4 regions of the Chitinimonas lacunae genome follow, and region 3 is predicted to be linked to each of the others. Evidence: predicted binding sites of a transcription regulator. Region 3 holds the regulator's gene; each other region holds the start of a gene.
What was found. Region 3 encodes FNR, which switches genes on or off when oxygen is low (the NO sensors DNR and NnrR bind a similar motif). Its sites were predicted from a motif close to TTGATNNNNATCAA; they were not measured.
Positions count from the first base shown of each region.

Region 1: a site for FNR is predicted at 3,173-3,186, ahead of ACFOW7_RS06560 (hemerythrin domain-containing protein). Genes of this name have one in related genera too.
Region 2: a site for FNR is predicted at 2,689-2,702, ahead of ACFOW7_RS06590 (ribonucleoside triphosphate reductase). Genes of this name have one in related genera too.
Region 4: a site for FNR is predicted at 2,711-2,724, ahead of ACFOW7_RS06690 (hemerythrin domain-containing protein). Genes of this name have one in related genera too.

Region 1 covers NZ_JBHSBU010000001.1:1,564,813-1,572,274, reverse strand. Annotated here, with positions in the region: gene hemN (oxygen-independent coproporphyrinogen III oxidase) at 1-260, opposite strand, end outside; gene ACFOW7_RS06570 (hypothetical protein) at 425-1,261, shown strand; gene ACFOW7_RS06565 (NnrS family protein) at 1,389-2,594, opposite strand; gene ACFOW7_RS06560 (hemerythrin domain-containing protein) at 2,591-3,109, opposite strand; gene ACFOW7_RS06555 (GH3 family domain-containing protein) at 3,607-5,136, shown strand; gene ACFOW7_RS06550 (GNAT family N-acetyltransferase) at 5,560-6,099, shown strand; gene ACFOW7_RS06545 (DUF4011 domain-containing protein) at 6,527-7,462, shown strand, end outside.
Region 2 covers NZ_JBHSBU010000001.1:1,572,507-1,579,968, forward strand. Annotated here, with positions in the region: gene hemN (oxygen-independent coproporphyrinogen III oxidase) at 1-942, shown strand, start outside; gene ACFOW7_RS06580 (zinc ribbon domain-containing protein YjdM) at 1,023-1,364, shown strand; partial or broken gene ACFOW7_RS06585 (DUF2330 domain-containing protein) at 1,464-2,585, opposite strand; gene ACFOW7_RS06590 (ribonucleoside triphosphate reductase) at 2,789-4,915, shown strand; gene ACFOW7_RS06595 (hypothetical protein) at 4,875-4,967, shown strand; gene ACFOW7_RS06600 (anaerobic ribonucleoside-triphosphate reductase activating protein) at 4,930-5,673, shown strand; gene ACFOW7_RS06605 (Crp/Fnr family transcriptional regulator) at 6,090-6,767, shown strand; gene ACFOW7_RS06610 (methyl-accepting chemotaxis protein) at 6,837-7,462, shown strand, end outside.
Region 3 covers NZ_JBHSBU010000001.1:4,522,079-4,529,540, reverse strand. Annotated here, with positions in the region: gene ACFOW7_RS19405 (GNAT family N-acetyltransferase) at 1-309, opposite strand, end outside; gene ACFOW7_RS19400 (FeoC-like transcriptional regulator) at 365-616, opposite strand; gene ACFOW7_RS19395 (replication-associated recombination protein A) at 1,078-2,385, opposite strand; gene lolA (outer membrane lipoprotein chaperone LolA) at 2,412-3,035, opposite strand; gene fnr (fumarate/nitrate reduction transcriptional regulator Fnr) at 3,101-3,871, opposite strand; gene hemN (oxygen-independent coproporphyrinogen III oxidase) at 3,958-5,361, shown strand; gene ACFOW7_RS19375 (sulfite exporter TauE/SafE family protein) at 5,546-6,235, shown strand; gene ACFOW7_RS19370 (DUF7931 domain-containing protein) at 6,232-6,702, shown strand; gene ACFOW7_RS19365 (hypothetical protein) at 6,951-7,217, shown strand; gene ACFOW7_RS19360 (TRAP transporter substrate-binding protein) at 7,436-7,462, opposite strand, start outside.
Region 4 covers NZ_JBHSBU010000001.1:1,593,984-1,601,445, reverse strand. Annotated here, with positions in the region: gene feoB (ferrous iron transport protein B) at 1-2,197, shown strand, start outside; gene ACFOW7_RS06695 (FeoC-like transcriptional regulator) at 2,203-2,466, shown strand; gene ACFOW7_RS06690 (hemerythrin domain-containing protein) at 2,829-3,266, shown strand; gene ACFOW7_RS06685 (hypothetical protein) at 3,263-4,552, shown strand; gene ubiU (ubiquinone anaerobic biosynthesis protein UbiU) at 4,598-5,614, shown strand; gene ACFOW7_RS06675 (U32 family peptidase) at 5,605-6,495, shown strand; gene ubiT (ubiquinone anaerobic biosynthesis accessory factor UbiT) at 6,563-6,985, shown strand; gene ACFOW7_RS06665 (putative zinc-binding protein) at 6,994-7,392, shown strand.

The DNA of each region.
Region 1 (7,462 bases), 3.0 Mb from region 3:
CCGCAGTAGTAGCAGATGGTGTTGCAGAAGGGGATATGCACATAAAGCGACAGCGGCCGCCGTTCCGGGCCGCTGAACCGTTCCGTGGCGAGCCTGCGGTAGTCGGCTTCACCAAACTGGTCATGGAAACGGTCGGCAGTCGGGTAGGAGGTATAGCGCGGGCCATTGCCGGCCAGGCGCTCGATCAGGGCCTTGTCGAAGCTCAGGGCTTGCACGTCGACGTTGTCTTGGTGGGAGGGAAGCGTGCAGGGGGCGTTCATGCTGGCCGCCATCGGAAGAAGAAACGATACCCGCCAGTATGCAAGTGCTGTCGGCTGGGTGCGTTGACATCGATCAACGTTTGCCGAGCGCCGGCTCAAGTGAGGCTATACTGCGGCTCGCTCGAATTTTCTGACTGAAAACTGACAGAGACGATTTGATGAAGATGAAATATCTATTAAGTGCCCTGTTGCTGGCGGCAAGTGTCCCGGTCCTCGCCGACTGCAAGCAGCCGGTTCCGCTATCCGGTCTGATCACGGTTTCTTCGTGCGATCCCGCCAAGTCCGCCTGCCTCCCGGCTGGCCAGGCGATTGTCGAGTATGCGGACAAGGTGGCAGGCAATGACGATCCGACCCAGTTGAATATGGCCTTGCATGCCAATCCCTGGCGCTTCTACGACGGCGATATGCGCATCCAGACCGTTGCCGAACTGGCCCGCAAGGTCAAGGAAGTGATCGAGAAAGAGAAGAAGGTCGAGCGTATCGCGCTGGTGGCTTCCTGGACCGGCGTGGCGCCGGCGCCAGGTCGTAAACCGCTGGCGCAGCAGTTGGCCGAAGTGGTCGGCTTGCCGGTGGGGGGATTGCAGGGCTTTCTGTGGCTGACCCGCGATGGCTCGATCCGTACCACCCAGCAGGCCGCTACCGCGCTCAACGGGAATGTCTATCGCATCGCTGAGGGCGAAGAGGTCATGGTGTCGCTCGCCACCGGCTGGGCGATCTCTCAGGAAGCCGAATTCCTCACCCAGAACAACGCGGAAGGACTGTTCCATGTGGGCGTCGGGGCGGACATCCTGCTGCTCTGTCCCGAGCGGGCTTTGCAAGCCTTCGAGGCTGCGGCCAGGCTGTCGCATCCGATCGCGGCCTACAATGCGGCGCTGATCCGTCTCGACCGCAAGCAGAAAGGCGACCGCGAAGCTGCCCAGGCGCTGCTCAAGCAGGCGGCGGCAGCAGGTGACAAGCCGGCTCAGGTGGCCTTGCAGAAGCTGAGATCGAAGCAGCGCTGAGCATTCAGCCTTGTCAAGCCCCGCCAGGGTCTGTTGCGTGGCGGGGCTTGGCTATGGATCGATAGGATGTTTATTTTTCAATGAGAACGGCTGTGTATCTTGCGAATGTTTTGCAGGATATTTTCTATTATTCCGGCTTCCCATCAGCCCTTGCCTGCCAGTAGATCGGCAATACCCGACAGGCCCAGGCAAACATCAGCAGTAGCCACAGACCCGAGGCCAGATGGAGCCAGAGCGCCGGCAGGGCAAACAGGGCAGCGGCGACACGCAGCAGCGCCGCACCATGGAGACCCAGATAGATGGCCCAGTAGCGCTGATCGGCTTCCAGTGTCCGACCGCTGTGGCCAAGGCTGACCCGGGTGACGAAGCCCACCAGCATGGTGCTGCAAAACCCCATGCCCAGTGCGTGGGCGGGGGCGGCGCCGACCTGGACGCCCAGGGCGGACAGTCCCTGCAACAGCAGTGCCGGAGCGAGCCAGGCGAACGACAGATGCAGCATGGCGAGCAGCCGGTTGCCAAAGCTGGCGAACAGCCCCCAGCGCCAGCTTGCATGGCCAAGGCTAGCCGCCAGCACAAAGGCCAGCGTCGCTTCGAGCAGCGGCCAACCGACCAGCCCGGCCGGCACCAGCGCGACACTCAGCAGCAGCCAGCCATCGAGCAGCCAGTAGGGCCGCCATGGGGTGATCTGTGGCAGGACCGATTGGGTGAAGAAGGGAATCATCCGGTGCGACACGATCAGGAATACCGGCAGCAGGAAGGCCCACAGGCTGACCTGACGCGATTGCCACCAGAGCATGCCTTCGCCTGACCTCACCCATAACAGCGCCAGCATCAGGGCAATCGCCCCGGCCGCCATGGCCCAGAACAGGCGCATGGCATGGCGCTTGTCCTCGACCTGACTGCGCTGGATGCACTGTAGCCAGCGCAGCGTGGCGATGCTCCAGCCGATCTGCATCAATAACAGACCCGCCGCCGGCCAGCTGCCGCCCTGGGTGAAACCAGCCAGCGCCAGCAGCAGGCCGGCCAGATAGCCCAGCGCAATCGGCGGATGGCCACCGACCGGGGGGACGCTGAGCCAGCGCGGTCCGGCCGTAAAGATGAATCCGAGCATGAACAGGGGGAAGACGCCCAAAGGCATCAGTACCGCATGGATCAGCATGGCCGGATAGGCGCTGTTCTGCGGCACACCGAGGCGCACGGCCCACCACAGGGCCAGGCTCAGCAGCGCCAGCACGCCTGCGCTGAAATAAAGCCGGTGCGGCACCCGCAACAGCCTTTGCAGCGAGGAAACGGGACGGTCGGATTGGGGTTGGTCGAAGACGGTCAGGCTCATGACTTCACCTCGCGGCGGGCTTGCATATTGCGGCCGATCCGGCCCAAGGTGGCCCGATCGAGTCGGGAAGCCGCGCCGTACAACTCGCGCTCCTCACGTTCGGCATGGGCGGGATAGCGATTGGCAAACGATTCGAGTTCGGCCGGCCGCACGGGTTGGCCATGCTGCGCGACCGTCTCCAGCCACGGACGGATGGCACGCCACAAATCGCCCAGTTGTTCGTGTTCGGCTTCAAGCTCGGCGATGGCGCGGTCGAGCTGCGGGTCACCCAGCTGGCGCAAGGCCGGAAACAGGTCTTCCTCTTCGTCGGCATGGTGCAGGCCGGCGGCGACATCGAAATAACGCAGGATATTTCTCGCTGCGACACTGGCTTCCTCATCGAGGCCGCGTTCGGCCAGGTGCCGGTCGAGCCGCAGACTCAGGGCGGCAAAGCGCCGAACCTTGTCGTGGCAGGCCATCAACAGCGCGATCGGGTCGTCAAAGCCTGGCGCGGCACTACTTCCTATCGTCAACATGGCCAGTCCGTATCGATCAAAGTGAACAGGCTCTTATTCTCTACCTATCCCGTTGGGCGCGAACTGATCGGCATCAAGGGAAAGACGGGCGGTTGCCGCCCAGGCCGCCGGTCAGCGTGTCGATAGCCGTCGGTCTGGTGCAGGAATACCGCGGCCAGTCTGTACTATGCTCACCTCAATCGCAGCCGGGCGAAGCCACCTGCCGCTTCACCCTCGCCGTCACAGGCTGCGCTGACACATAACATTCCCTTCTCAGCCGATTGGCAATCCTGATATCGATAAAGTCGCAGATGGTAGGCGTAATTAATAAAAAACTGCTTGTTTTGTGCAAGATATACCTATGAAAAATGGAGAAATTGTTGATTTATGACAATTTCTCCTGTCTCTCGCCCGGCATCGGACCGGGCGGTTCCAGCCTGAAGCGTCACCTGAGTAATTGGCCGAGAGTCGAGCCGGCCAGGGTTTCCAGCCGGAGTTTCTGAGCGAGGCGACAAACGATGAGCGAATGGCATGAACTCTATCTGCTGGGGCAGCGTCAGCTGATCGGCCGACCGGGCTGCCGCACGGCCCAGGCCGCCTGGCTGGCCGACTGTCTGCGCCGTAATGCGGCTTGCGAATATCTGCGCGGCCATGGGCTCGATGGCTCGGGCGCGCTGGCCAGTTTTCGCTCCAGGCTGCCGCTGGTCGATTACGACACGCTGCGACCCTGGATAGACCGGGTCACGGCCGGCGAAGCCGATGTGCTGTTTGCGGGGCGAGCGGTGGCTTGCGAATCGACCGGTGGCAGCGGGGGCGGCGCCAAGCTGATTCCCTACAGCGCCCATTCGCTGGCCGATTTTCGCCGGGCGCTGCTCGGTTGGCTGGCTGACGTGATCCGCAGCTACAACATCGGCACCGGCCACGCCTACTGGGCGATCAGCCCGGCCACCCGCTCCCTGCCTGAGCCGGCACCGCAGGTGCCCTATGGTCTGTCGGACGCCGACTATCTCGGCCCCGAAGCGCTGCCGCTGTTTGCCCGGCTGTCGGCGGTCGATCTGGCCGTGGCGGGTTGTCGTGAACTCGGTGCGTGGCAACTGGCCACCTTGCGCGATCTGCTGACCTGCCACGATCTGTCGCTGGTATCGGTATGGAGTCCCACCTTTTTTCTGTCGCTGCTCGAAGCGATTCCCGACCAGGCCGAGGCACTGCGCGAACTGCTCGGGCGCGGCGGGACGCTCGGGACACGCGAAGTCATGCCCGATCCGGCCGCGCTTGAGCGGCTGGACGAGTATCTGCGCAAGGACGACCCGGCCATCCTGTGGCCCGGTCTCAAACTGATCAGTTGCTGGGCCGACGGTGCGTCCCGGCCGTATTTCGCCCGTCTGCGCCGGCTGTTTCCTTCGGTCACGCTGCAACCCAAGGGGCTGCTGTCGACCGAGGCGGTGGTCAGCATTCCCGATTCATCGACCGGCCAGGCCTTGCTGTCGCAGGACAGCGGATTTTTCGAATTTCTCGACGAGGGCGGCGAGCCCTTGTTAGCCGATGAGATCGTGATCAGCGGCCGCTACGAAGTGGTGATCACGACGGCAGGCGGCCTCTACCGCTACCGCACCGGCGATATCGTCACCTGTACCGGCCACGGCCCGGGCGGACAGCCGGCTTTGCGCTTTGTCGGGCGCGGCAATCTGAGCAGCGATCTGGTGGGCGAGAAGCTGACCGATGAATTCGTCCAGCGGGCGCTGGCCGATCTGGCCGGTTTCCGGGCACTGGTGGCCGACGCGGCGAGCCGGCGTTATGTGCTGGTGTTCGACAGCGATGCCGATGAGGCGACCGGCGCGGCAGATCGGGTCGAATCGCGGCTGATGCGCAACCCGCAATACGCCTATGCCCGGGCGCTGGGCCAGTTGCAGCCCCTGGCAGCGCGGCGGGTGCGGCAGGCGCAGCATCGCTATATCGCCCGCATGCTGACCCAGGGCCGCCGCCTGGGCGATATCAAGATGCCCGGATTGCTGACCGCACCCGAATGGCTCGATATTTTTGCGGCCTAAGCCGCGTCCGGAGGCAGATGGTGTTCACATAGCACGATGGATGTGCTGAAACTCATGCTTTCCCAGAGCGTCCGCGACCGGTTCGTTACCGGTCTGCACGCTAGCGCCTTTCCAGCCACGTTGGCGTCAGCGTGTCCAGCCCACAAGGCCCAGGCACGCTACTCAACCAGGCTTCGATTCCGCATTCAGCGGAAAGGCCCTAAATAAGCGGCTTCGCCCCTACGCGGCCGCCCCCAAAAAACTGGCCCAAGCCTCTCCTTCATCCCGTCCAAGACTTCCCCGTCACCCAACCTCACCCCGGCCGAGTCGCATCGCTGCCGGAATCCAGCTTTATCCGTCGGGCCTATTCAGAAGAAAGCCCCGCTACAGCGCTTTCGCCTTTATTCTGCCAATCCGACCAACTCTGCGGAGACTCTGCCGTCCATGTCCTCTTCCTCACTGACCGTCGAACCGTTGTTGCAGACCGAGCAGGGGCTGTTTCGTCAGCTCTACGCGCTCTATCTGCACGATCTGTCCGAATTCAGCGATTTCTACCAGCTCGACGCCACAGGCCATTGGACGCCCGACTATCTGCCCACCTGGCTGGCGCCGGCTGATCCGCGTGTGCGTCCTTTTCTATTCCGACTCGACGGCAAGCCGCTGGGCTTTGCGCTGGTTGGCGCCAGGCCGTTTCCGTATAGGAGTGTCGAGGCGGATTACCGGCTCAGCGAGTTCTTTGTCCTGCGCCAGCATCGGCGCGGGGGTTGGGGGCGTCTGGCGGCGCAGTGCCTGTTCGACCGTCTGCCCGGCTGCTGGGAAATGGTCCAGTTGGCCCGCAATAAGCCGGCCATCGCTTTCTGGCAGCGGGTGATCGCCGACTATACGGGCGGGGACTACCAGAACCTGCTGATCGAGGGTGAGATGGGGCAGCGCTTTCGGTGTGCCGGTCATAAGGCCGGCGCTGCGCCCAGCCTTGCGGGCTGAGCGAGCTGGCGTCGGCCGCTGTGGCGGCTGAGCCATCTTCGTATAATCTGCGCCGCCGCAGCCGTTTTCTGTTTGATCAGACGGCTTTTGCGAGGATGTTTTGATATGGCTGTGCTTAGGGCATTTCCAGTCAATTCGGCGTCAGTGGGTCCGGCCCTCAAAATGCCGGCTCCTGGCACTCAACCAGACTTGCTGCGATGCCTACTTCAGTGGAAATACTCTAGGTGACGAGTGACAGGGGGCGCATGGTTGGGAGAGGGGGAGGCGGTGTCCGATCTGAGGATGCCGTAGAGCGGGGGATAAGCAGGATAAATATTTTGTGCAAAATATCTGCGAGATCTGTTGCTATGTTTAATAAGAAATTAAATATTCTTTCGCTTAACTGCTGACTTGTTGGAAGCGGATGAAAGAACAGAACAGGAAAATCATGGATGCCACCATTGCCGTCGTCGACCTGCAAGCCGCGCCACAGATCGATGTCACCTTTGTGCCCAAGCTCAATCTGGCCGATTGCCAGCATGGCAGTCCGGTGCTGCGCGAGCTGGCGGTGCGCAGCAACACCGATCTGGGCGACCTGGCGCTGACGGTGGTGGCCGAGCCGCCTTTTCTGCACAGCAAGACCTGGCGGATCGATGCGATGAGCGCCGGCGACACCTGCCGGCCGCACAATCTGGACTTGCTGCTCGATGCCGGTCTGCTGGGCCGGCTGACCGAAGCGCGGCCGGCGACGGTGCGCTTTGCACTGCATCAGCGCGACAACCCGGCGCAGGTACTGGCCAGCCGCGAACTGACGGTCGAGCTGCTGCCGCAGAACCAGTGGGGCGGGCTGGCGAGCAGTCCGGAGATGATCGCTGCCTTTGTCCAGCCCAACGACGCAGCCGTGGAGCGGGTATTGAAGCGGGCGGCCGAGATTCTGCGTCAGGCCGGCCAAAGTGGTGCGATCAACGGTTATCAGGCCGGGGCGACCGGCGCCTGGACGCTGGCCCAGGCGATCTGGGTGGCACTGGGCGGCTTGGGGCTCGATTACGCCCAGCCACCGGCCAGCTTCGAGCATCGCGGCCAGAAGATCCGCAATCCGTCGCGCGTGGTCGAAGCGGGCCTGGCGACCTGCCTTGATGCGACACTGCTGTATTGCGCCGCGCTGGAGCAGGCCGGCCTGTCCGGACTGGTGGTGTTTATCGAAGGCCATGCGCTGGCCGGGGTCTGGTTACAGAACGAAACCTTCGGCCATGCCGTGGTGGACGATGTGATGGCGCTGCGTAAACGGGTCCGGCTGGGTGAGCTGATTCTGCTCGATCCGGTGCTGCTGACCCAGCGTCCCGTGCCGTCGTTCCGGCAGGCCAGCGACAGCGGCGAAGCGGCC
Region 2 (7,462 bases), 2.9 Mb from region 3:
GAGATCGACCCGCGCAAGGTCGAACCGGCCACGGTGGCCTTGCTGGGGAAATTGGGCTTTAACCGGATGAGCCTGGGCGTGCAGGACTTCGACCCGGCCGTGCAGCAGGCGGTCAATCGCCTCCAGAGTGAAGAGGAAACGCTGCGGGTGATCGACGCGGCACGCCAGCATGGCTTTCGCTCGGTCTCGATCGATCTGATCTACGGCCTGCCGCGCCAGACGCTGCCAGGCTTTGGCGCCACCCTCGACAAGGTGGTCGCCGCGCGGCCCGACCGGCTGTCGATCTACAACTACGCCCATTTGCCGCATCTGTTCAAAACCCAGCGTCAGATCAACGAAGACGAGCTGCCCTCGCTCGATCAGAAGCTCGATATCCTGAGTCTCGCCATCAGCCGACTGAGCGAGGCGGGTTATGTCTATATCGGGATGGACCACTTCGCCCTGCCCGACGACGAACTCGCCATCGCCCAGCGCGCCGGCACGCTGCACCGCAACTTCCAGGGCTATTCGACCCATGACGATATCGACCTGCTGGCGCTTGGCGTCTCGGGCATCGGCAAGGTCGGTAACAGCTACAGCCAGAACGTGCGCGGCACCGAGGACTACTACGCCCTGCTCGACGCCGGTCAGTTGCCGCTGCTGCGCGGCATCACCCTCAGCCGTGACGATGAGTTGCGCCGCAGTCTGATCCAGCAGTTGATGTGTGCGTTCACGCTCGATCTGGCGGCAATCGAACAGCGTTGGGATATCCGCTTTACGGACTATTTCGCCTGGGAATGCGACAAGCTGGCCACGCTGGCCGCCGACGGCCTGTTGACCCTCGATCGACAACGGCTCCAGGTACTGCCACGCGGCCGACTGCTGGTGCGCAATATCGCCATGGTGTTCGACCGCTATCTGCGTCTGGGGCAGCCGATGCAGCGCTATTCCAAGACCATCTGAGCCTGTCCTGCCTCATGGCCCCCACCCCGGCCGGCGGCTATACTCGCCGGCCTTTTTCCATTGAGCCATCGGAACCGACCATGACCACCCTTCCCGCCTGTCCGCAATGTACGCAGGAACATACCTATCCCGATGGCGAGCTTTATATCTGCGCCGATTGCGGTCACGAATGGCCGATGCAGGCCGATGTCGCTTCGGATGAAGCAGCCACGGTCGTCAAGGACGCCAACGGCAATGTGCTACAGGATGGCGATGCAGTGGTGCTTATCAAGGATTTGAAGGTCAAGGGCAGCTCGATCACCCTGAAGCAAGGCAGCAAAGTCAAAAGCATCCGTCTGGTCTCAGGCGGCGACCACGAGGTGGATTGCCGCATGGAGGCTGGCAACTTCATGCTGAAGGCGTGTTATCTGCGCAAGGCCTGAGCGCTCGCTGTAACAGTGGAGAGTGGTCAACCACTCTCCGCTTAGCGGTTCGGAACAGGCAGACACCTTCCCGCCACTGCCTCTCCTGCTCCCCCTGCATCAGGTTGACTGATCTTTGGCGCCATATCGGGAGAGCCCCAAGACTCCGAGCAGGACCACTGCCACCACCGCGCAGGCCAATAGCCACTTCGAGTCATCCGAATCCGTCGCCACTCCGACCGGACTCTGCTCGGCAGCCAGGTGGAAATACAGCTCGTCATCACCCGGTCGGGCCAAGGAATAATCGGCGAATTGCGTCACCCACCAGGAGTTCGCCGCCGGGGTCGCGTCGCCCAGCGCGCTATGCAACAGTTGCTCGCTGAAGTCAGCATCGAGCGCCTTGGCAAAAAGTATATGGCCGGGTGCCTTGCCCTGCTCGCCAAGACTTGCCTGCATCCTGCCTTGGGTAAGCAGGTAGACATTCAGATAGCGCGACTCGGTCTCCACAGCGGTTGGGGCTGCTCCCTTGGGTTCGCGGTAGGGATAGAACGGCCTGTCGGTGCGAAAACTCATCCTGATCGCCCCGCTATCGATCTGACCGGCTCCGGCACCAGTAAAGCGAAATGCCGTCAATATCCAACCCTGGCGGGTATAGCGCTGTAGCCATTCGGTCAATTCGGGGCGGGACGGGTAGCCATGGCGGCCAAGCTAGCCATTGAGCGCGGCGGCATCGTTGGCGGCCAATACGGCTGCTTCGTAATTGCCGATCTTGCGGGTTTCCAGCACCGTCACAGGTTCTGCATCGGCGGGAAGCGCAGCCGCCTCTGCAGCCGGGGCGGGGGCGAGTGTCTGTTCATGTTCGCGGATGTACTGTTCGAGCTGGTCGAATAAGCTGCTATCGGCCCGAGCGAGTTGTGGACGGGTCGGTGTGGGCACCAGAAAGCCCAGCTCGGGTGTGTCGGAGCGGAAGTTGGCGCGGCGGATAAAGTGTTCGGTGCGGTTGGCGGCGTCCCAGATGATCAAGGCATCTTCGCCCGTCACCACCACCTTCTTGCCCTCGGGCGTCACCACGGCACATGCCTGTGCCGTCGTACAGGACAGCCCAAGCGCCATGCCCAAGCCAAGAACCGGTTTCAACCGCTGCCATATTGTCATGATTCCGCTAACCATCACTGATCGGCATAGAGACGCGATGCTAACCATCCAGGCAGTGACCCAATATTGGTGGAAATAGCAAGACATGGCGTTCACTCCATCACCTCCAACCACCCTCCTCACCACTGCGGGAAAAATCAACCCGAAAAACGGCTGATCGAGCGCCGGAAACCCTAGGCCAAAGCAGCGCTTGACCTCGATCAAGCATTTCCCAGCAAGCCTGGCCGGGTGGGCACCATACACAATATCTAGTGCTATTCTCGCCGCACAACCACTAGATAAAGTGTCCCATGTCCATCGAGCACGTTATCAAACGCGACGGTCGCCGCGTTGCCTTCGACCCGGAAAAGATCGCCGCCGCCATCGCCGCAGCAGGTGCCGCCACCGGGGAATTCGACCAGGCCGTTGCCGGGCTGTTGAGCCGCCGGGTATGCCTCAATCTGGGCGACGGCGAACCCGGCATCGAAACGATCCAGGACAAGGTCGAGGCCGCGCTGGTCGCCGCCGGCTACTGGCGCACGGCACGTGCCTATATCGTCTATCGTGAACGGCACGCCCAACTCCGCTCGCTGGGCGGCACGCTGCTCGATGTGGAAAGCAGCATGGAGGAATACCTCGAACAGCGCGATTGGCGCGTCAACGCCAACGCCAATCAGGGCTACAGCCTGGGCGGGCTGATTCTCAACGTGGCGGGCAAGGTGACCGCCAACTACTGGCTGGAACATCTCTACAGCCCCGAAGCGGGCGCGGCCCATCGGGCGGGCGATCTGCATATCCATGATCTCGATATGCTGAGTGGCTACTGTGCCGGCTGGTCGCTGCGCCAGCTCCTGACCGAAGGCTTCAACGGCGTCCCCGGCAAGGTCGAAGCCACGCCGCCGCGTCATATGTCGGCGGCCATCGGCCAGATCGTCAATTTCCTTGGCACCCTGCAAAACGAGTGGGCCGGCGCCCAGGCCTTCTCCAGCTTCGATACCTATATGGCCCCGTTCGTCCGCCGCGATGCGATGGACTACCGCTCGGTCAAGCAGGCGATGCAGGAGCTGATCTACAACCTCAACGTCCCCAGCCGCTGGGGCACCCAGACCCCATTCACCAATCTGACCTTCGACTGGACCTGCCCGGCCGATCTGCGCGAGCAGATTCCCTATATCGGCGGCGAGGAAATGCCGTTCTGCTACGGCGAACTCCAGGCCGAGATGGACCTGATCAACCGCGCCTATATCGAAGTGATGATGGCCGGCGATGCGCGCGGCCGGGCTTTTACTTTCCCGATCCCGACCTACAACATCACGCCCGACTTCGACTGGAACCATCCCAATACCGATCTGCTGTTCGAGATGACGGCCAAATACGGCCTGCCGTATTTCCAGAACTTCCTCAACTCCGATCTGGAACCGCATATGGTGCGGTCGATGTGCTGCCGCTTGCAGCTCGACCTGCGCGAGCTGCTCAAGCGTGGCAACGGCCTGTTCGGTTCGGCCGAACAGACGGGCTCGGTCGGGGTGGTGACGGTGAATTGCGCCCGGCTCGGTTATCTTCATGCCGGCGATGAGGCAAGGCTGCTGCGGGCGCTCGATCGTCTGCTCGATCTGGGCCGCGATGTGCTGGAGACCAAACGCAAGGTCGTGCAGCGCTATATGGACCAGGGACTTTATCCGTACAGCAAGCGCTACCTGGGCTCGCTGCGCAACCACTTCAGCACGCTCGGGGTCAATGGGCTCAACGAGATGATCCGCAATTTCAGCGGCGACCGGCTCGATATCGCCAAGCCGGACGGCCAGGCCATGGCGCTGCGGCTGCTTGACCATGTGCGCGGCCGGATCGCCGAATTCCAGCAGCAGACCGGCCATCTGTACAACCTCGAAGCGACGCCGGCCGAAGGCACCACCTACCGTTTCGCCCGCGAAGACCGCAAACGCTGGCCCGATATTCTGCAAGCCGGCACGGCCGAGCAGCCCTACTACACCAATTCGAGCCAATTGCCGGTCGGCTATACCGACGACCCCTTCACGGCGCTGGCCATGCAGGAAGCGCTGCAAGGCAAATACACGGGCGGCACGGTGCTGCATCTCTATATGAACGAGGCCGTATCGAGCGCGACATCGTGCAAATTGCTGGTACAGCGCGCGCTGGCCAACTTCCGTCTGCCTTATCTGACCATCACTCCGACCTTCTCGATCTGCCCGCGCCATGGCTATCTGAGCGGGCGGCATGAATTCTGTCCCAAATGTGACGCCGAGCTATTGGCACGTCACCCAACGCATCCCAACCCCAAGCCAGGAGATAACAACCATGACCACCCCAACGCTGGAACGTCCGTCGGACCAACTGCCGCAGGCGCAACGCACCCGCTGCGAGATCTGGACCCGGGTAATGGGCTACCACCGGCCGGTCAGCTCGTTCAACACCGGTAAGCAGGGAGAATTCCATGAACGCCGCTTCTTCGCCGAACCGCGCGAGGTCTGAGGCAGCCGCGCCGGCCCCGCTGCTCGGGCCGGCGCGGCCTGAGCAGGCGGCCATTGCCGGGCTGGTGCCGTTTTCCAGCCTCGACTGGCCGGGCCAGCTCAGCGCCGTGCTGTTTATCGGCGGCTGCCCCTGGCGCTGCCACTACTGCCATAACCCGCATCTACAGACCCGCCACGCCCGCTACGACTGGGAAGCGGTCTGCGACTGGCTGCACAGCCGACGCGGTCTGCTCGATGCGGTGGTGTTCTCGGGCGGCGAACCGCTGTCGGAGAGCCAGTTGCCGCAGATGGTCGCCACGGTCAAGGCGATGGGCTTCAAGGTGGGCCTGCACAGCGCCGGCATCTATCCCAACCGGCTTGCCGCTGCCTTGCCGGCGCTCGATTGGGTCGGCCTCGATATCAAGACCCGTACTGAGGACTACGACCAGCTTACCGGTCGCCAACGCAGCCACTGGCCGGCCGCCATCAGCCTGGAAATGCTGCTCGACGCGAACTGCGAGTTCGAATGCCGTACCACCTGGCATCCCAGCTGGCTTGCCGAATCGGCCTTGCTGGACCTGGCCCGCAGCCTAGCCGAGCGCGGCGTCCGCCATTACGCCGTACAGAACCAGCGCAGTACGCCCGATCAACCGCCCGAGGCCTGGTTGAGCGAAACGGCGCAGCAATCGCTTCATCGTTGGTTTGAACGCTTTGATTACCGGCAATAGCCCGAAGAGGTTGAGGAAGGTCCAGTCTGTTGGAGGGTTTGGAGCTCGGGTTGATTGCGCTTTGAGCGGGTGGGAGGGAATCGGCAGATGGAGGTTGATAGAGAGCCATTCCAATTTATGTTTATTTATCAACATATCCAGCCATATATCTAGCATCATGTTTTCCCAATTTTTTAAAAAATGGGAATTTCCTGCTCTCCGCTTGATCGGCATCGTGTGCCGACATCTTGGTGCGTTGGACATATAGCTGACGCACCCTATTTTTTGTTGTCGGCACCGCAGAATCGGCCTGCCGGCTTTTTCTAGTCCGAATGGGGGGGAGGCCTATCCGGACAGACTAGCCATTTAGACCGATTTCACGTGCGGGCGCCGAGTCCTAGCATGAACCGTATTGCCTTCCACCGGACCCCCGCATCATGGCCCACAAACTCGACATCGAATCGCTGCTGGCCCATTTGCCGCTGTTCCGCAATCTTGACGAGGCACAGCTTGCACTGATGGCTCAGGCGGCACAGGAAGTACGGGTAGCCAAACATGGCTTTGTCTTCCAACGCGGCGACCCGGCACACGGCTTGTACGTGGTCGCGGTAGGCGGCATCAAACTCGCCATTCCCTCAGTCAGCGGTCAGGAAAAAGTCATCGAGTTTTTCAGCGCCGGTCAGGCGTTCGGTGAAGCGGTGATGTTTCTCGACCGACCCTATATGGTCCAGGCCCAGGCGCTCGAAGACACGCTGCTGCTCTGGATCGACAAACACGATATCTACGCGGCGATCGACCGCGATCCCTCTTTTGCCCGCCGGATGCTGGCCGGGCTTTCCCTGAGACTGCACGCCCTGGTACAGGACATCGAAACCGTCAATCTGCAAAACGCCTCGCAGCGGGTGATCGGCTTTCTCTTGAAACAGCCGCGCGATGGCCAACAGGTGCAATTTCCATTCAACAAGAACGTGATTGCCTCCAAGCTCGGCCTGACGCCGGAAACCCTGTCGCGGCTGCTGCACCAGTTAAGTAGCAAAGGCTATATCTCGGTCGATGGCCGCGATGTATATATCCACGATGCCGCCGCACTCGAAGCACAGTTCTACGGCCAGTGAGCCAACCGGGCCAGCCAGGACGGACAACATATTCAGGAGGAAGCTCTTCGCCGCCAATGCGAGCTACTCATGAAAATCAATCTGCCGGTTACTGATATCGAAGTCCTGTTGCCTGAGGACGAATTCATCTATTCGCGCACCGACCTCAAAGGGGTGGTCGTCGAAGCCAACGAAGCATTTGTCCGAATCAGCAATTTTTCGCGCGAGGAAATGCTTGGCCGTTCGCATAACCTGGTACGCCATCCCGATATGCCGTCCGAAGCCTTTGCCGACCTGTGGCGTGACCTCAAGGCCGGCCGCCCCTGGCGCGGCATCGTCAAGAACCGGCGCCAGGATGGCGGTTTCTATTGGGTGGTCGCCAATGTCTCGCCGGTGCGCGAAAACGGCCGGGTCGTCGGCTATCAGTCGATACGCAGCCGTCCCAGCCGCGAAGAGGTCGCTGCGGCCGACGCCGCCTACCGACGAGTGCGGAGCGGCGATAAATCGCTGGCCATCGAACATGGCCGGGTCGTGCCGCGCCGCTCGATCTGGCAACGTCATCTGCATTCCTTACCGACCCAGATGCTGCTGGCCGGTCTGGGCGCGGTGCTGGGGGGAGGCTCGCTGCTGTTCGAAGGCGATCATGGTCCAGGCACACTGCTCGGTGCGGCACTGCTGCTGTATGGACTCTATTTCCTGCTGATCTTGTTGCCCCG
Region 3 (7,462 bases):
CAGCAGATACCCCAGCTCGGCCTCGCGCCGGTCGGCTGAGAAACTATGCAGGGAACAGGTGCCGATCGGCCCGACCTCGGGCAACACCACGGCAAATTCGTAGTAGTCGCCGCTCGCGTAACCGCGCTCGACGCTGGCAAGAAAACAGGCCATCAGGCCAGGGGAGGTGAAGACCGGGTCGCTGGCGAACGCCATGACCTCAGGATCGGAATAGAGCCGGTATAGCGCCGGCAGATCGTCGGATACGATCCGACGCAGCAGCAGACGATCGGTGCGAAGCAGGAAGCGGTCGGGATCGAGGGCAGACAAGAGAGGATGGAAGAATGGCGTAATGCCGGCACTCTGCCCTCGGCGCTCACCTCGGTCAACCGGGTGGGCGCTGCTCCGGGCGCCATTGGCCGTCTTCCCACTCAACCCAGCGCACATCGCCGCACAAGGTGCCGCAACCACGGCTACGCGCCGATTTGGCGGTGGTCAGCCGGGCGCGACCACGGGCGATCCACGGTTGCAGCAGCAACAAGGCGCCGTCCATGGTGGTGCCAATCAAGCGGGCGACTTCAGACAGCGGCAAGCGACGCTCGCGCTCCAGGGTATTACGGACTTTGTTCAGTATCATCTTCCACGACTCCTGTAGAAATTATCGCGATTCAGTAGTTGAACTCGCTACGCCAGCGAAGTTCAGCAAAAAATATTGTTGCAATGACATATCAAAAACCAATAGCAAAGACAGCGAGTGCTCGAACCTGTCCCGGTCGATGCCACCCGCCTGTTGCCCGAAACCGGGCCAATGGCCGCCACAGCCTGTGGTCGGGCTGGCGCATCAGTGCGCCAGACCACCTTTTCCTGCCGATTACCGCTTATTCAACGGATGCGTCCTCTCCCGATGACCCGGCTGCCCAGGCATCGCGGATGGGGAACGGAGAAGGAACGCGGGGAAATCCCGCCTGACGACGGTCGCCGCAGCCGGTCGAACCGGCACGTCTGGGGAAACACTGTTTTTTCAAAACAAATCAAGACTTAGCGTCCGATCCCGGCGAAGACCGGCGCGATTATTTCCAATGATTGGGGAAAATACTACTAGGGCTTACCCGCAGCCTGATCAAGCTCACGCAGATGGGCGAGCTTCTCGGCAATTCGGATCTCCAGGCCACGCGCGACCGGACGATACCACGTCGGCTCGGCCATGCCTTGCGGCAGGTAATTTTCACCAGCCACATAGCCCTCGGGTTCGTCATGGGCATAACGGTATTCGCGGCCATAACCAAGCTCCTTCATCAGCCTGGTCGGCGCATTGCGCAGATGGACGGGCACCTCGCGCGACTTGTCCTGCCGCACGAAGGCCATCGCCTCCTTGAAGGCCAGATAGCCCGCATTGCTCTTGGGCGCCACGGCCAGATAGATCACCGCCTGCGCCAGGGCCAATTCGCCTTCGGGCGAACCCAGCCGCTCGTAGGTGGCGGCGGCATCGTTGGCGATCTGGAGCGCCTTGGGGTCGGCCAGCCCCACATCCTCCCAGGCCATCCGCACGATCCGACGCGAGAGATAGGCGGCATCGGCGCCGCCGTCGAGCATCCGGCACAGCCAATACAGCGCGGCGTCCGGATGTGAACCGCGTACCGATTTATGCAAGGCCGAAATCTGGTCGTAGAACTGATCACCGCCCTTGTCGAAGCGTCGGGCATTGAGCGCCAGGGCGCCGCGCAGAAAGGCGGCATCGATCTGGCGCAGGCCCGAGGAGCCGGCCGCCGTATCGACCTGCTCAAGCAGATTCAGCAAACGGCGGGCGTCGCCATCGGCATAGGCGACCAGCATATCCACCGCCTCGGGCGTGAAGTCGAGCTGGGCCAGTGTCAGTCTGTGCGCCCGGGCAAACAGCTCGCGCAGTTCCGCCTCGTCGAGCGCGCGCAGCACATAGACCTGGGCCCGCGACAACAGTGCCGAATTGACCTCGAACGACGGGTTCTCGGTGGTCGCACCGATGAACGTCACCAGCCCCGATTCGACAAACGGCAACAGCGCATCCTGCTGCGATTTGTTGAAGCGGTGGATTTCATCGACAAACAGAATGGTCGGGCGACCTTGTGCCAGATGCAGCTCCGCCTGCTCCATCGCCGCCCGGATATCCTTGACGCCCGACAGCACCGCCGACAGGGCAATGAATTCGCAACCAAAGGCGCTGGCAGTCAGCCGGGCCAGCGTGGTCTTGCCCACGCCAGGTGGCCCCCACAGGATCATCGAATGCGGCCGGCCCGCGTCGAACGCCAGCCGCAAAGGCTTGCCCGGTCCGAGCAGATGGCGCTGGCCGATCACCTCATCGAGCCGGGTCGGCCGCAACGCTTCGGCCAGCGGTGCACGGGGGGAATGCGAAAACAGATCGGCAGTCATGGCGGCCCGGCGCGAACGCCGCTCCTCTACTGCTGGTCGGCCGACACCACATCGGCGTCGGGCGGCGGGGCGAAATTGAACTGGGTGGGATCGAGCCGGGGATTGCGCACCACCTTGTCGAAGCGGATACGGGTGGTCTGGCCGAAATTGTCGTTCAGCTCCATCTGCACCAGTTGGTTATCGCGAAAGCCCATCCGCACTTTTTCAAAGGTGTTGTCGCGCGAACGCGGACTCGCTTCGACCCATTCCAACCCATCACGGCCCGCCTGCTCGCTCAGGCGATAGGCACGCTCGAGGTCGTTGCTGCCGGCCAGCAGCGCTGCCGGACTCGAACCGAGTGCCTGATCGAGCCGCTTGACCGTGACCTGGTTGAGGTCGGGGTCGTAGATCCAGACCTTCTTGCCATCGCCCACCACCCGCTGGTCGTAGGGCTGCTGATAGCGCCAGTTGAATTTGCCCGGCCGCTGGATCGCCACCACGCCGCTGGCCGTCTGCGGCTTCTTGCCGCCCGGTTGGCTCACCGTCTGGCTGAATTCGGCCTGGAAGGCCTGGGTGGTATCGACAAAGACCTTGAGCTGAGCCAGACCGCCCGCCTGGGCTGCGGCACCAGCCAGCAACAATAGGGCGGCGCGTAAAGCAACTTTTTGCATGTTTTTTTCCACAAGAAAAACATTGCAAGACTAAGTCTTGCATCTGTCTTTTTGGAATTGGCAGATTATTGACCTTGCAAGCTGGCGCAACCGCCCAGCAGGTTTTTGAGTCCGACCGGGTCGAGCAGTTCGACATACTTGTTCTGTACCTTGAGCAAGCCGTCTGCCTGGAACTTGGAAAAAGCCCGGCTGACCGTTTCGAGCTTGAGGCCAAGATAGCTGCCGATCTCCTCGCGGGTCATGCGCAGATGGAAACCGGTGGAGGAAAAGCCGCGCGCGGCAAGCCGCTGCGACAGATTGAGCAGGAATACCGCCAAGCGCTCCTCGGCCCGCATATTGCCAAGCAGCAGCATCACGCCTTGGTCGCGCACGATTTCTCGGCTCATCAATTTATAGAAATGGCGGGTCAGGGCGGGAATATCGCGAGCCAGGCTTTCGAGCCGGGCAAACGGCAGCTCGCAGACTTCGCAGTCTTCCAGCGCCACGGCATCGCAGCCGTGACGCTCGACACCGATCGCATCGAGCCCGATCAGCTCGCCTGACATATGAAAGCCTGTGACCTGCTCACGGCCGTCTTCGGCGCTGACACAGGTCTTGAAGAAACCGGTGCGTACCGCATAGATCGAGCGGAACGAGTCGCCGGCACGAAATAGGGTCGCGCCGCGTTTGACGGGAATACGTTGGTGGATGGTGCGGTCGAGGGCGTCCATTTCCTCGGCCGTCAGGCCAAGCGGGAGACACAGTTCACGCAGACTGCAATTGGAGCACACGGCCTTGAGCTGCGGTAAGGCGAAGACTTCTTTGATTTCCTGTACCGGTCTTGGCTGCGACGGCATCGGTAGCCCCTTGCGCTTGATCGAGGTCAAAGTGGGAATTTTGCCCGCTATTTACACTACGAACAACCTAACCCCGGTATCGCGCCATGGCCATCTCCGCTTTCCCTCTGCCGCAAGATGTAGCCTTCGATGCCGAGCTGGTTCGGCGCTATGGCGGGGCTGGGCCGCGTTACAGTTCCTACCCGAGCATTGATCGCCTCAATGAATCCTTCGATGCAGACAGCTATGCCCAGGCTCTGGCCAGCCGTCGTCTCGGTTGGGTGAGACCGCTCAGTCTGTATGTCCATCTGCCCTTCTGTTCGAGCGACTGCTACTTCTGTGCCTGCAACAAGGTCGTCACCACCGACCACTCGCGCGCCGACCTCTATCTCGACCATCTGGCGCTGGAAATCTCCCAGCAGGCCCACCTGCTCGACCAGCACAGCACGATAGACCAGCTTCATCTGGGTGGCGGCACGCCCAATTTCTTTGCGCCGCACCAGCTCAAGCGGCTGATGCAGATGCTGGAGCGCCATTTCAACCGTCAGCCCGATAGTGAATGCTCGATCGAGATCGATCCGCGCGGACTCGCGCCCGATACCCTGGCCCAGTTGGCCGTGCTGGGCTTCAACCGGATCAGCCTGGGCGTGCAGGACCTCGACCAATCGGTACAGCAAGCCATCAACCGGGTGCAGTCGGCCGAACAGACCGAAGCGGCGATCATGGCAGGTCGGCGCTTTGGCTTTCTGTCGATCAATATCGACCTGATCTACGGCCTGCCACGCCAGTGTGCCAAGGGCTTTGCCACCACCCTGGCCACGGTGCGGCGCTGGCGTCCCGACCGGATTGCACTGTACGACTATGCCCATCTGCCCGAACGCTTCAAGCCGCAACGCCTGATCAACCCGACCGAGCTGCCGCCGCCGGCGCTGCGGTTCGAACTATTGCAGGAAGCGGTCAGCACCCTGCTCGAAGCCGGCTATCTCTACCTTGGCATGGATCATTTCGCCCTGCCTGACGATGAACTGGCGGTAGCGCTGCGCCAAGGTCGCTTGCAGCGCAATTTCCAGGGCTATTCCACCCATGCCGACAGCGATCTGATCGGCCTGGGCGTCTCGGCCATCAGCAAGATCGGCCCGCATTACAGCCAGAACCAGCGCGAACTCAACGAATATTACGATACCCTGCGCCGGGGCCACCTGCCGATCGCCCGTGGCCTGACGCTCAATGCTGACGATCTGGTGCGGCGGGCGGTGATCCAGGCGCTGCTATGCCAGTCTGAACTGGCATTTGAACCGATCGAGACCGCCTATCTGATCGACTTCCGCCACTACTTCGCGCGTGAATGGCCACGGCTCGAACAACTCGCCACCGATGGCCTGATCGAGCTGGAAACCGACGGCATCGTTATCACGCCGCGCGGCCGCCTGCTGGCACGGGCAGTCGCCTTGACCTTTGACCGCTATCTGAGCGAGGCACGCGATATGGCGCGGTTCTCGCGCATTATCTAGCGGCCTGGTTCTCAACCGCCCCACTGCGACAGATGAAAGCGATGTAGAGGCTTCTCGCCCTTCTGTCAGACAGAGGTGGCCTGAGCACTTCCCTCCCGCCTGGCCTCAGCCGATACCATCGCGCCGTCTCCTCCGACCAGCCCAGTAGGATGACGCCCCAGGGGGGCTTTGCTAAGCTCTCTCGATGTTCGATTCCTCATTTCTAGCCAATCTGGCTGGCTGGTGGTTGGCCGGTTTGATGGGCGGCGTGCATTGCCTTGGCATGTGCGGCGGTTTGAGCGCTGCCATCGCCTTGCAACTGCCGGCGGACCGGCCGCGCTGGCCCTTGTTGCTGACCACCCAGCTTGGCCGCATCGGCAGCTACTGCCTGATCGGTGCCTTGATGGGCGGCGTGGCCGGTGTCATTGCCTGGCTGCCCTATGCAGTCTGGGTCCAGCATGGGCTGTATCTGGTCTCCTTGCTGCTGATGATGGCGCTGGGACTGTATCTCGGTGGCTGGGCGGCATGGCTGACCCGGATCGAGCGGCTGGGCGGCGGCTTATGGCGTCATCTGCAACCGCGTCTACAGCGGCTGTTGCCGATTCGCGGTCCAGGTGGCGCACTCGCTGCCGGTGCACTATGGGGCTGGCTGCCCTGCGGACTGGTCTACACCGCCGCACTGGGCGCGCTCGCAGCGGGTTCAGCGGAACGCGGTGCCGCCACTATGCTGGCTTTCGGGCTGGGCACCCTGCCCAATCTGCTGGCCATGGGACTGGCGGCCGAGCGCCTGGGCCGTTGGCGCCAGCATGGCCGGGTGCGCCAGATCATGGGAGGTCTGCTATTCGTTTGGGCCGCTTGGGAACTGTTACGCTGGCTCAGCAACCAAGCACGATGACCACCCGTCCCTTCGACACCCTGGAGCAATACCGCGTCGAGATCCAGTTCGCGCTACAGCAGGCTGCCCGCCGCGTCGACTGGTTCGATATCGATCTGTCAGCCGCCGGCGCCGCCGAGCGCGCCAGTGCCGATGCCCTGAAACGGATGCTGGCCGGTTCGCGGCTCGCCAGAGTCCGCCTGCTGTTGCATGACGACAACTATTTTCATCGCCACTGTCCCCGGCTCGCTTCGCTCCTGGCGGTGTATGGCCATGCGTTTGAAGTCCGGCTGATCGACGACAGCCACAAGACCGAACGGGAAAACTGGTTGCTGGCCGATGGCCTGCTGGTGCGGCGCTACCACGCCGACGCCATGCGGGGCGAAGCGACCAGCGAGGGCCGCACCATTGCTGGCTGCCGTCAGCGCTTCGAGTCGATGTGGGAAATTGCCGTACCGCCCAGTGAGGGGCGACGGCTGTTTATCTGACAATTTCCTTTCATCGCGCCAACCCTGGGTTTTTCTGGACAAATACAGCAAAAAACCCATCAAAAACAACAAATTAGCATCAAACCCCGATGCGAGCCCCTGCACGCCCTATTCCCAGCCGCCAAAAAGCTGTTAGAATCTTCTAGTCGGTCGTCTTTGATGCGTCAAAGGTTTAATTTAAAGCCCTCGATCAACGGTCGATTGCTTTGCGTACTTGTGTTCTGAACTATCACTGTCAAAGGTAAAAAATGAAACAATCTCTGCTCGTTGCTGCCCTGCTGGCCGTTGCCCTGACCGCTTGCTCCAAGAACGAACCCGCTCCGGAAGCCACCCCGGCCCCGGCTCCGACCGAAGCTCCGGCTGCCCCGGCTGCTCCGGCTGACGCTGCTGCCCCCGCCGCTGCCCCGGCTGCTCCGGCTGACGCCGCCGCTCCGGCTGCTGCCCCGGCCGCTCCGGCTGACGCTGCCGCTCCGGCTGCCCCGGCTCCGGCCCCGGCTGAAGCTCCGAAGCAGTAATTCGCTTCTTAGCGCCGTGCAGAAAGAACCGACCTACGGGTCGGTTTTTTCTTGCCTGCGCGCGGCGGAAACGAAAAACCCGCGTCCGATCAAGGCGCGGGTTCTGCATCAGGGCGGATGATCCGCCTGGATTTCTGTTTATTTAGTTTTTAACTCCATCTATCCTCCCCTATAGCACCCTCTTGGCTTGTTATTTTTCATTGCCAGTGCTTGCCTGACTATTTGACCTTATTGCTGTACATGAA
Region 4 (7,462 bases), 2.9 Mb from region 3:
GATCGCCCTGGTTGGCAATCCCAACTGCGGCAAGACCAGTCTGTTCAACCGCCTGACCGGCAGCCGACAGAGCGTCGGCAACTGGCCGGGCGTCACGGTCGAGCGCAAGACCGGTACGGTGCGGGTCGGCACGGTTGGCCATCTGCTCGATGATCTGCCCGGCCTCTACAGCCTGTGCGAAGGCGGCGGCGAGGATGAAGCGGTCGTCCGGCGCTATCTGCGCGACACGCCGCCCGATCTGGTGCTGAATCTGCTCGACGCACGTCAGCTCGAACGCCAGCTTTATCTGACTCTGCAATTGATTGAACTGGGGCTGCCGCTGGTGGTGCTGCTTGGTATGAGCGATCTGGCCAAGGATGCCGGCCGGGAGATTTCCGCTGCGGCCTTGTCGGCAGCGCTGGGCGTGCCGGTGGTCGAAGTGGTGGCGAATCGGGAACAGGGGCTGGAAGGGGTGTACGAATTGCTGGCCCGTCCGTGGCCCGCCTCACCGGTGCCGCAGCGTTATGCCGATCCGGTCGAGACGGCGCTTTCCGTGCTCGGCAGCGCCGGCCTCGGGCGCTTCGATGCCCTGTGTGCGCTCGAAGGCAGTCTGGAGGCGCCCGCCACGGCGATCATGCAGGTGGCCGAACAATGCAGGCAGTTGGAAGCGATCTATGGCGACGAGGCCGATATTGCGGTTGCCGACGCCCGCTACACCCGGATCGCCGAATTGTGCGAGCTGGCAGTGCTGCGGTGCGGAGACGCCAGCGTGCACCAGCACTGGGACCGCTGGGCACTGAGCCGGATATGGGGCCTGCCGATCTTCCTGTTGGTGATGTACGCGACCTTTGGCTGGTCGGTCAACGTGGGCGGTGCCTTTGTCGAGGCGTTCGACGGCCTGGCAGGTGCACTGTTCGTGACCGGAAGCCGCCAGTTGCTCGAAGCGGTCCAGGCGCCGGCCTGGGCGGTGGTGTTGCTGTCCAATGGCCTGGGCGAAGGCATCCGGACCGTGGCCAGCTTTATTCCTACGCTGGGCTGCCTCTATCTGGCGCTCGGGTTGCTGGAAGACTGCGGTTATCTGGCCCGCGCCGCTTTCGTGGTTGACCGCTTGATGCGCTCGCTGGGTCTGCCTGGCCGGGCGTTTGTACCGTTGATGGTCGGTTTTGGCTGCAATGTCCCAGCGATTCTGGCTACCCGCACTCTTGAAGGCCGCACCAGCCGGGTATTGGCCTCGATGATGATTCCCTTTGTCTCCTGCGGCGCCCGACTACCGGTCTATGTATTGTTCGCTGCCGTGTTCTTCCCCACTCAGGGTGGACTGGTGGTGTTGAGTCTCTATCTGATCGGGCTTGCCGTGGCCTTTGCTACCGGCCTGTTGCTGCGCCATGCCTGGCTGCGCGGCGATCAAAGCGGCGAACTGCTGGAATTGCCAAGCTGGCATGCGCCTGATCTGCGCAATGTGACACGTCATGTGCTCAATCGGCTGGCCGGTTTCGTCTTCGGCGCCGGCAAGCTGATCGTACCGATGGTGCTGGTGGTCAATCTGCTGGCATCGATCGACACCGAGCTGCAACTGCGCCCCGAGGCGCCGGACGACTCCCTGTTGGCCGCCGCTGCCCGTTCCGTCACGCCAGCCTTGGCACCACTGGGTATCCGCTCCGACAACTGGCCGGCCACAGTGGGCTTGCTGACTGGCGTCCTCGCCAAGGAAGCGGTGGCCGGCACGCTGCTCGCGACCTATGGCCGACTTGGCGGCGGGGCCGAGCAAGCCGCGGGGCCGGAGACGATCGGCGCCCAAGTCTCGGCTGCGCTGGACACCCTCCCTGAAAAGCTCGGTGGCCTGGCGGCTTCACTGACCGACCCGCTAGGGCTAGACCAACTCCAGGCCGAGGCTGCCCAGCGTCCGGCTGCCGACCCCGCCAACCGCGAGCTGCTGGCACGTTTCGGCGACGCCGGTACGGCCTTCGCCTATCTGCTGTTCGTCTTGCTCTATACCCCGTGCGTCGCCGCGCTCTCTGCACTCAAAGCCGAAGTCGGCACCCGCTGGATGCTGTTCTCCGCCGGCTGGACGCTGACGCTTGCTTATGGCGTCGCCTGGCTATATCGGGTCGTCGCGGCCGGACAAGTGCCGATCCTGCCCGCCGTGGTCGCCTTGCTGGCGCTCAGTGGAGTGGGGCTGTTGCTGCCATCGCGTCGATTGGTGCTGCTGAGAGGATAGAAACGATGCTGCTGGCCGATCTGAGAAAACGATTGATCGAGACAGGTGCTTTGCCGTTGCGGCAGTTGAGCAGGCAGAGCGGCTTGAGCGAGGAAGCGCTGCTGGAGCGGCTGCAACCCTGGCTGCGCAAAGGCCGGGTGGTGCTGGTCGAACGGCGCTTGCCCAGCTGCGCCAGATCGTGCGGCGGCTGTGCCGGTTCAAGCGGATGCGAGGGCGAGCAGTGGATCGAATGGCAGGCGGATGAGAAGGCATCGACAAAACTGGCCTGATGCCGTGCCGTTTCCGACGATCCGGGGATGGGCCGTCTGGACACCCGGATCGTGCTTTTGCGCAGAAGCGGATAGTTGAAGCGGTGTCCGTAGGCAAAGTGGAGGCGGCAATCGAGTGGTGGAGTTAGATATTATTTATTTCTCTTTATTAATAAGGTAACTGCTTGCAAGTATTTTGCAGATTACTTTCTAATACTCCTGCGTCCGCTATCCCAGCCCCACCTTACCCCTCTATCCCGATCCCTTGACCGCCATCAAGCGCTTCACCGATCCACTCCCCATGGAATTGCCTGCGATCAAGGCCGGGCAACCAGGCAGGGCATACGATGACCACTCTTGTCATTGCCTTGGAGCAAAGCGCCATGGACCCCATTTTCCTGCTGTTGAATCAGCACCATGAGGCCGACGATGAGCTGGCCGCCGTCGAAGCGGCAGTGCGCGACGGCGACTGGGCGGAGGCGGAACGCCGGTTTGCCGCCTTCGAGCGTTCGTTGACTGGGCATTTCAATCTCGAGGAAACGCGCTTATTCCCCGCCTTCGAGCAGGCAACCGGGATGCGGTTTGGTCCGACGGTGGTGATGCGCGACGAGCATGCCTGCATTCTTGAGCTGCTGGAAAACTGCCGCGAACCGCTGCGTGAGCATGATGCCCAGGTGCTGCTGTCGGAAGTCGATACCTTGCTGGTGATGATCCAGCAGCACAACGTCAAGGAAGAAAACGTCCTCTACCCGATGTGCCGGCTCCGTGTGGCCGATCTGGAGCGGGTGGTCGGGGAGGATAATATGGTGGTGTCGCCATGACAGCCGCGCCGGCACTCGACTTCGACAAGGCGCCGCAGCCCGGCGTGGTGTTCGGTTGTCTGCTGCCGGCACCATGGCTCGGGATGATCGCCGGCTTGACGCTGGCTTTCGGGCCGACGGCCGGTCTGCCCGAGCGATTTGCGCCGATCAGCCTCTGTCTGGTCCATCTGCTGGCCGTCGGCATGTTATTGCCAGTGATGCTGGGAGCCCTGTTCCAGCTCTTCCCGGTATTGGCCGGTGTGCCGGTGCCATGGGTGCGCTGGGTAGCACCGTGGATTGCCCCGCTCTGCACCCTCAGCGCCACGGCCCTGGGCTGGGGCTTTCTCGGGGGCGACCCGCGTGGTTTTGCCGTGGCCGCACTGGCGGGGGCGTTGCCGCTGGGGCTGGTGGCGCTGCTGCTGGGCGTGGTGGGACAGCGCATCGTCGTGATGAATCTGACCACCCGGGTACTGCGCCATATCGCCCTGGCCTTGTTGCTGACCCTGGCTCTTGGGGCGGGGTTGGCCGGTATGTTGGCCGGCTGGTGGCAATTGCCGCTATGGACGGTGCTCGACCTCCATGTCGGCTGGGGTCTGGGTGGGTGGCTGGCAGTGTTGCTGGGTGGGGTGGCCGCCACGGTGCTGCCGATGTTCTGGCAGACGCCCCGCTGGCCGACCCGGCTCGATGGCGCCTTGCCCTGGCTGATCTGGCTGCCCTTGCTGGCGGGACTGCCTGCGCTGTTCGGGCTGGCGCTGCCATGGCAGACCGTAGGCGCCCTGTTGCTGGCCCTGCTGGCGACGCTGGGTCTGTTGGCTGTGGTGCGGGCCGGCCGCCGTCATGATCCGGCCTGGCCTTTATGGCTGGTCAGCCTGACTTCGTGGTTTCTGGCCGCCTTGCTCGCGTTTGCCGCCCCCTGGTTGCCGTCCGGCTGGCCGCTTGGCTGGTGGCTGGGAACGCTGACCCTGGTCGGCGGCGGTGTACTGCCGGTCAATGCGATGCTGGGGAAGATCATTCCGTTTCTGGTCTGGCTGCATCTGCGCAAACGGCTGCCGGCCCGGACCCGCGTACCGGCGATGCAAACGCTGCTCTCGCCCGTCTGGCAACGGACCCAGGCGGCACTGGTGTTGCTGTCCTGGTTGCTGCTGCTTGTGCTGCCGCTGGCGCCGGCACCGTTTGCACTGGCAGCGGGTCTGGTTTTCGCGCTGTCGCAAGCTTGGCTGGGGGGAATGCTGCTGAGCGTGCTGGGCCGCTTCCGCGCCTTGCAGCAACAGGCGCCGGCTGTGGCGGCTTCCGCACCTAAGGCTTGATCTGCGACAAGGCGACCGCTTGTGCTCCTGCCTAGACTGGCCGCCATGAACCTTCCCGCCCAACCTATGGAACTGGTCGCGCCGGCAGGCAGTTTCGCTGCCTTGCAGGCCGCGCTCAAAGCCGGGGCCGATGCGGTTTACCTCGGTCTTCGCAATGCAACCAATGCCCGCAATTTCGCGGGCCTCAACTTTGGCAACGACGATCTGCGACGCGGCCTCACCCTGGCCCGCCAGATGGGACGCAAAGTCCTGTTCGCCATCAATACCTTTCCCCAACCGGGCCGCGCCGAAGAATGGCACGCAGCCGTCGATGCCGCCCATGGCCTGGGTGCCGATGCCGTCATTCTGGCCGACCCGGGCCTGCTGGCCTATGCGCGCGATCGCTACCCCGATATGCGGCTGCATCTGTCGGTGCAGGGCTCGGCCACCCATGCCGACGCCATCGAGCTGATGCGCGAGCGTTTCGGCATCCGGCGCGTGGTGCTGCCGCGCGTGCTGACCTTGCAGGAAATCGAGCGGCTGATCCGCCAGACCAGCGTGGAAATCGAAGTGTTCGGCTTTGGCAGCCTGTGCGTGATGGCCGAAGGCCGCTGCCTGCTGTCGAGTTTTGCCACGGGCGACTCCCCCAATAACCGGGGCGTCTGTTCACCCGCCCATGCCGTGCGCTGGAGCGAACGCGACGGCCATCTCGATGCCCGACTCAACGGACTGCTGATCGACCGTTATGGCCCCGGCGAGTCGGCTTCCTATCCGACGCTGTGCAAAGGTCGCTTCGATGTCGAAGGCCGGCTTGACCATGCCCTGGAAGAGCCGACCAGTCTTAACGCCCTCGGCCTGTTACCCCGTCTGGCCGAGATGGGGGTGCGGGCGATCAAGATCGAAGGCCGTCAGCGCAGTCCGGCCTATGTGACCCAGGTGGTGAGCACCCTGCGCGCCGCCCTCGACGCGGCCCATGCCGCCCCCGCCCGCTATGCCGTGCGACCCGACTGGCAGGCCAGCCTGGCCCGCCAGGCTGAGGGCTCGCAAACCACCCAGGGAGCGTTCGACCGACCATGGAAATAAGCGATTGCCGGATCTCGCTCGGTCCGCTGCTCTACTACTGGCCGCGCCAGACCACCTTCGACTTCTATGCCCGGATCGCCGACAGCCCGGTCGATATCGTCTATCTCGGCGAAACCGTCTGTAGCCGCCGCCATGAGTTGCGACTGGCCGACTGGCAGGCGCTGGCAAGCGAGTTGAAAGCGGCGGGGAAACAGGTCTATCTGTCGACCCCGACCCTGGTCGAATCGGCGGCGGAAATCAGCCAGATCAAGCGCTTGGCGGCACAGACCGATTTTCCGCTCGAAGTCGGCGAAATCGGTGCGATCCGCGCCTTGTCGGGCCAGACCTTCGTGGCCGGGCCGCATCTCAATGCCTATCACGGCGCGACCTTGTCCTGGCTGGCGGATCTGGGGGCCGAACGTTTCGTGGCGCCGCTTGAGCTCGACCGGCCAGGACTCCAGACGCTGCTGGCAGAAAAACCTGCGGCCCTGCAATGCGAAGTCATGGTGTGGGGCCGGATGCCGCTGGCTTTCTCGGCACGCTGCTTTACCGCCCGACATTTCCATCTGCGCAAGGATGAGTGCGGCTTCCGCTGTATCGATTACCCGGACGGCCTGGATCTGCGTACCCGTGAATCGGCCGACTTCCTGGCGATCAATGGCATCCAGACCCAATCGGGGCAATGTCTCGACCTGCTGGCCCAGGCGGGCGAGCTTGCCGCCCTGGGCGCGGCGGTCTGGCGGGTCAGCCCGCACTCGAGCGGCACCGAAGCGGCCATCGCCGCGCTTGACCGGCTACGGCGCGGGCTGAGCGCTGAAGCGGTGGCACCGCCGGCCGGCATCGCGCGCTGTAACGGCTACTGGCATGGCCGCGCTGGTATTGATTGGCTGGAGGAGGCATAGCCGGGGCTGACTTGTTGTCCCAGGCTTTTGTGTGCCGCTGTTTGAATCGATTTTTTCCGGAATCCTTATGCGATCCCTGCCACCTTTTCCCCCTGGGCTGGCCAAGCTGGGCCGGCGTCTGCCGCCTGCCTTGCTGTCGCTGCATTTCACAGCCGGGCTGGCGCTGGCCCAGCGTTGCCGCTGGCTCGAACCACCACCTGAACTGAACGGCCGCCGTTTCGCCATCGATGTCAGCGATCTGGGCCTGCGTTGCCTGTTCCGCTGCCAGGATGGCCAGTTCCGGCCTTATTGGGGAAAGACGGTCGATCTGGAACTGGGCGCTGCGGCCATCGATTTCTTCGGGCTGTTACGCGGCGAGGTCGATGCCGACACCCTGTTCTTTCAACGCCGGCTACGGATCAGCGGTGATACCGAACTGGGTTTGCTGGTCAAGAACTGGCTCGACGCTACCGAACGCCCGGCTTTTCTGCGCAGTAGTCCCTTGTCCTAGGAGCCATCATGAAGCCGCGCGAACGTCGTCCCCTCGTCTATGCCTGCTCGGGCTGCTCCAGCGTGGCGCAGCTCGCCAACGATCTGGCTGTCGAGCTCGATCGGGAAGGCGTGGCGGAAATGTCCTGCATCAGCGGCGTCGGTGGTGGCGTGCCGGCCCTGGTCAAGCTGGCCCGCAGCGGCCGGCCGATTCTGGCGCTCGACGGCTGCGCACTGGCTTGTGTGAAGGCTTGTCTTGGAAATGCCGGGGTGGAGGCGAATGCCCATCTGATCCTCAATCAACTGGGTGCCAAAAAGCGCTACCACAGCGACTGCGGCGAAGAGGAACGTCGGGTGGTCTGGCTGACGGTCAACGAGGCGGCCAGGACGCTGGGCGAGGAGGGGGCAGAGCAAAGGGCGGTGGGGTGAGGCGCGAAGTGTGGAGAGAGGAGGCAGAGGCTTTGGCGGTAATCTGGCTGGAATTTGTCGAATATTTTAT